DNA from 2 places in the Peribacillus sp. NPDC096447 genome. Region 2 is predicted to be linked to the other one. Evidence: riboswitches for the same ligand, from Rfam matches in the RefSeq annotation. Region 2 holds a riboswitch; the other holds the start of a gene.
What was found. A riboswitch is a leader RNA that binds a small molecule or an ion and turns the genes downstream of it on or off. The one in region 2 is predicted to bind S-adenosylmethionine.
Positions count from the first base shown of each region.

Region 1 (2,205 bases), on a different contig from region 2:
TATGCACCTATCAGTGGCAAGGTTGTTGAAGTAAACGAAGATTTAAGTGACAACCCTGAATATGTAAATGAGTCTCCTTATGAAAAGGCATGGATGGTCGTGCTTGAACCATCTAATGGCAGTGATATTGAAAACTTGATGAGCGCTGAAGAATATGAGAGTTTAATCAACGGTTAAAAAGAAGGAGAGGGGGACTGAAAAGGCCTGCTCTCTTTTCATTTTGTACCGTGGCAGTTGCACACATAATTCGTGAGATGGAGTGATGACATGGAGTGGGGCGAATTCGATAAAGTGATCATTGTAGAAGGCAGTTCCGATAGAAGAAAAGTTGCCTCCGTTTTAAATGAAGATGTGGAAATAAGATGTACGAATGGGACCATATCATTAACTAAGCTGGATGAATTAGTCGATGAATTGATGGACCGTGATGTTTATCTCCTTTTTGACGCAGATGAATCAGGAGAAAAGCTGCGGAAGCAGTTCCGAAGGGAAATGCCGGAAGCGAACCACCTGTATATTAATAAAATGTACAAAGAAGTGGAAAGCTCACCCGAACATCATATCGCAACTGTGCTTCTATCTGCCAATATGAATGTGAAAATGAAATTTTTAAGTCAAAGGGTGAACGACTAATTGATGCAGGAATGGAAAGAAGAAGAGTGTAAGCTTGCTGTTGAAAATGGGGAAACCTTTTGCTTATATTTATATACCCCTTTATGCGGTACTTGTCAGGTTGCCTCAAAGATGCTGACGATATCCTTGGAGCTATTCCCGGAATTGAAGGCAGGCAAAATGAATATGAATTATGTCCAAGCAATTGCCGAATCATATGAAATCGAAAGTGTTCCTTGTTTATTGCTTTTCAAAGAAGGACAGCTGCACAAAAAAATATATGCCTTTCAATCCGTTCCTTATTTGTACGGATTGCTTAAGGAAATCAGCTAAGAAACCAATCAGAACTGTGATTGGTTTCTTTGTTGAGGACATATGAATGCGAGATGAAATTAAACAAAGAATATTCTAACAATTCATTGACTGATTTAATCTAAAATGCTATATTTTGAATTAAGTAACGGCAGAATTTAATAGTTCTTATCAAGAGTGGCGGAGGGACTGGCCCGACGAAGCCCGGCAACCGGTATAAATTTATATACGGTGCTAATTCCAGCAGAGTGTTGGCTCTGGTAGATGAGGTGTATTCTTGAAACCTCTTCTTATTGAAGTGGTTTTTTTGTTTATAAAAGGCCAGATATCATCATATAATTCCAACTAAATCCATAGAAAAAGGTGAAATCATATGTCAGAGAAAAAGTTGCGTTTTGAAACATTGAGTGTGCATGGCGGTCTGCAAGCTGATGAAACAGGTGCCCGTGCAGTTCCTATCTACCAAAGCAATGCATACTTGTTCAAGGACACCGACCATGCAGCGAATTTATTTGGCCTAAAGGAGAATGGCTATATATATTCACGACTTCATAATCCCACGATCAGCGTTTTTGAGGAAAGAATGGCCTTATTGGAAGGCGGAATCGGCGGATTGGCAACAGCAAGCGGAATGGCTGCCATCTCACTTTCAATCCTGAATATTGCCGCTGCAGGGGATGAGATTGTTTCAGCCTCTACATTATATGGGGGTACGTATAACCTTTTTGAAAATACTCTTCCTAAATATGGGATTAAAGTGAAGTTCGTTTCTCCCGATGACCCTGAAAATTTCAAAAGGGCGATTACGCCAAGAACTAAAGCCATTTTTGCTGAAACGATCGGAAATCCAAGTTTGAGGGTGCTTGATATTGAGGCGGTAGCGAAAATCGCCCATGATGCCGGAATACCTTTGATCATTGATAATACCTTTGCGACACCGTATCTATGCAGACCAATTGATTTTGGAGCGGATATTGTCATCCATTCCGCTACAAAATGGCTTCTGGGAAATGGAACGACGCTTGGCGGTGTCATCGTGGATGGAGGGAAATTCGATTGGAACTCGCCAAATTACCCTGGCTTCACGGAGCCTGACCCAAGTTACGACAATCTGGTATACGCCGAGGCAGTTGGGCCTGCCGCATTCATAACGAAAGCCCGAGTCCAGTTACTCCGTGATTTAGGCCCTGCGCTAAGTGCCCAAAATGCATTCCAGTTTACGCTTGGACTTGAAACGCTGCATGTAAGGATGAAAGAGCATCTAGCAAACACCAAGTCTGT
Region 1 covers NZ_JBIWEV010000004.1:163,243-165,447, reverse strand. The annotation lists gene gcvH (glycine cleavage system protein GcvH) at 1-177, shown strand, start outside; gene ACIQZD_RS15215 (toprim domain-containing protein) at 268-633, shown strand; gene ACIQZD_RS15210 (thioredoxin family protein) at 637-945, shown strand; SAM riboswitch class I at 1,090-1,195, shown strand; gene ACIQZD_RS15205 (O-acetylhomoserine aminocarboxypropyltransferase/cysteine synthase family protein) at 1,298-2,205, shown strand, end outside.
Region 1: linked by a shared signal. The riboswitch ahead of ACIQZD_RS15205 (O-acetylhomoserine aminocarboxypropyltransferase/cysteine synthase family protein) and the one ahead of ACIQZD_RS20215 (sugar ABC transporter substrate-binding protein) in region 2 are both predicted to bind S-adenosylmethionine.

Region 2 (2,205 bases):
GAAGACGAAACATGGGATAAAGTGAATGCATATTTCCCGAATGCGAAAGTATTCGCTTTCTCCAAACATTATGACAGCAGGCAGCAATTGAAGGATCTTTCAGCCTTCCTTCAATCGAATTATCAAGATGATAATTGGAAGGAAAGAAGATCTGAAAAAATTCTGGCATTCATTCGTAAAACTTTATCTTATCTGTTAGAAAAACGGGCAGCCAATGAGCGGAAATGCGAGCATTCCATCTCTTGGAATGAACAGATGGAAGTCAAGCTGAATGGGGCGGTCAATCAACTGGCTGATTTGGAAAAAGAAAAAAGTGAAAATATCATAAGGTCGTATCGTCTGCTTAAGGACGAAGTGAAAAATCAGCTTTATTCAAAAATTCCTGAATTACTGAGGGATTGCTCTAAATCGTTAACGGAAAGCAGTGATTTCAGTCAGGTCCATGTACAGTTAAACCAGGAAATGAATGAGCGAATTCAAAACTTCATATCTGACAAGATCATGCCTCAATATTACCGTTCTCTTCAAGACTGGATTGCCAGTTCCCAAATGGAGTTCACGCAAAGCCAGCAGTTTATGGATGAGATGAGTGCCGGATTCAATGAATTATACAAAGAAGAACGGATTACGCTGGCAGGCGACTTCAGGGTATTGGATGACTGGCGCCGTGATGCCGACCGGATGACAAGCAGTATCCGCATCGAAAACGTCAATATCCTTTTGCGCAGGACTCCATCTCAATTACTGCTTAAAGGGGCAGGGAAGCTGTTTGGGGCGATACCGCAAAATAAAGCCAATATGTACAATCGTTATAAGAAATACCTGGAAAGTGAAGATTACCTGGATGTTGCGGAAATGATCACGGAACGTTTCCTTACCCAATTTGGATTGTTTGAAAAATCTTTGGATCGTGACATCTCCCTTTTCTATCGCGGTTCATTTGCCTTACTTCAAAAAACGATAGAGCAAACGCAGACTGAAATAAAAGACTACCAGGCTGCATTGGAGCATATGAAAGAAAATCCGGAAGTTTACCGTGACCCGATCACTTTGTTCGAAGTGAAATTAAGGCAGTTGGAGCGGCTTGAAAAGATTGAGAAAAAGCGTCTAGCCCAGCTTCAAAGAAAATAAAAAATAACGGGGAACATTTCAAATATTCAAAAATCTATTGACTTTACGACTATATCCCTATAAAGTGATAATTACGAAAACGTAACACGATATATCTCTTATCAAGAGTGGCGGAGGGACTGGCCCTAAGATGCCCAGCAACCGTTCCATTAGGAATTGGTGCTAAATCCTGCAAAACAGAAATGTTTTGACAGATAAGAGAGGGACAAGTCTGCAAAACAGCCGATTAAACCTCTCTATATTAGAGAGGTTTTTATTTTGGGATTTACACCAACTTAACTGATAAGACTAATTAGAAAAAATGGAGGGAAACAAGATGAAAAGGTCTATTAAAGGGATATTCATTTCAGCCATCGCTTCGGCTTTGCTTTTAACGGGTTGCTCTACAGGTCAGAGTTCCACAGAGTCGAAGAAAGAAGAAAAAGTATCATTTGAAAATGTTCCGGAAAGATTTGCTGATGGAGATGGAGCCAGAATCAAAGTGATCCGTAAAATTGGCGGTGATGATCATACGGCCCAATACCTGGCGGGGGCGAAGGAAGAAGGAGAAGCACTGGGGTTTCAAGTGGATACGTACACAGCCAATGGTGATACGGCTAAATTCCATGATGCGATAGCGCAGGCTTTGGAGGAAGATTATGACGGCTATATCATTTCCCATGGTGATGATGCAGCAACTGTGAATGACGTTCAAAAGTTGGTTGATGCAGGTAAAAGCGTTGTCACATTCGATTCAATAAGCGATCTATCTAAAATAGAAGGCGTGACATTAACTTCACAAGATGATGAAGCTTTGGCAACGCTGGCTTTTGATAAACTGATAAAAGAACAGAAAGGTGAAGCGGCAATTGCATATCTTTGGGTGGACGGTTTTCCTCCAATGGTAAGAAGAAATGCAGTCTATCAGGAAAAATTAAAAGAAAATCCTGGGATTAAAGAAGTCGAAAGATTCGGAGTGGCATCTGCTGATACTTCGGTTCAGACACAAAATGCTGTAGCCGCAATGCTGAATAAATACCCTAAAGGTAAATTGGATGCCATTTTCGCAACATGGGATGCCTTTGCTATCGGTGC
Region 2 covers NZ_JBIWEV010000006.1:107,073-109,277, forward strand. The annotation lists gene ACIQZD_RS20210 (GTPase domain-containing protein) at 1-1,131, shown strand, start outside; SAM riboswitch class I at 1,227-1,332, shown strand; gene ACIQZD_RS20215 (sugar ABC transporter substrate-binding protein) at 1,448-2,205, shown strand, end outside.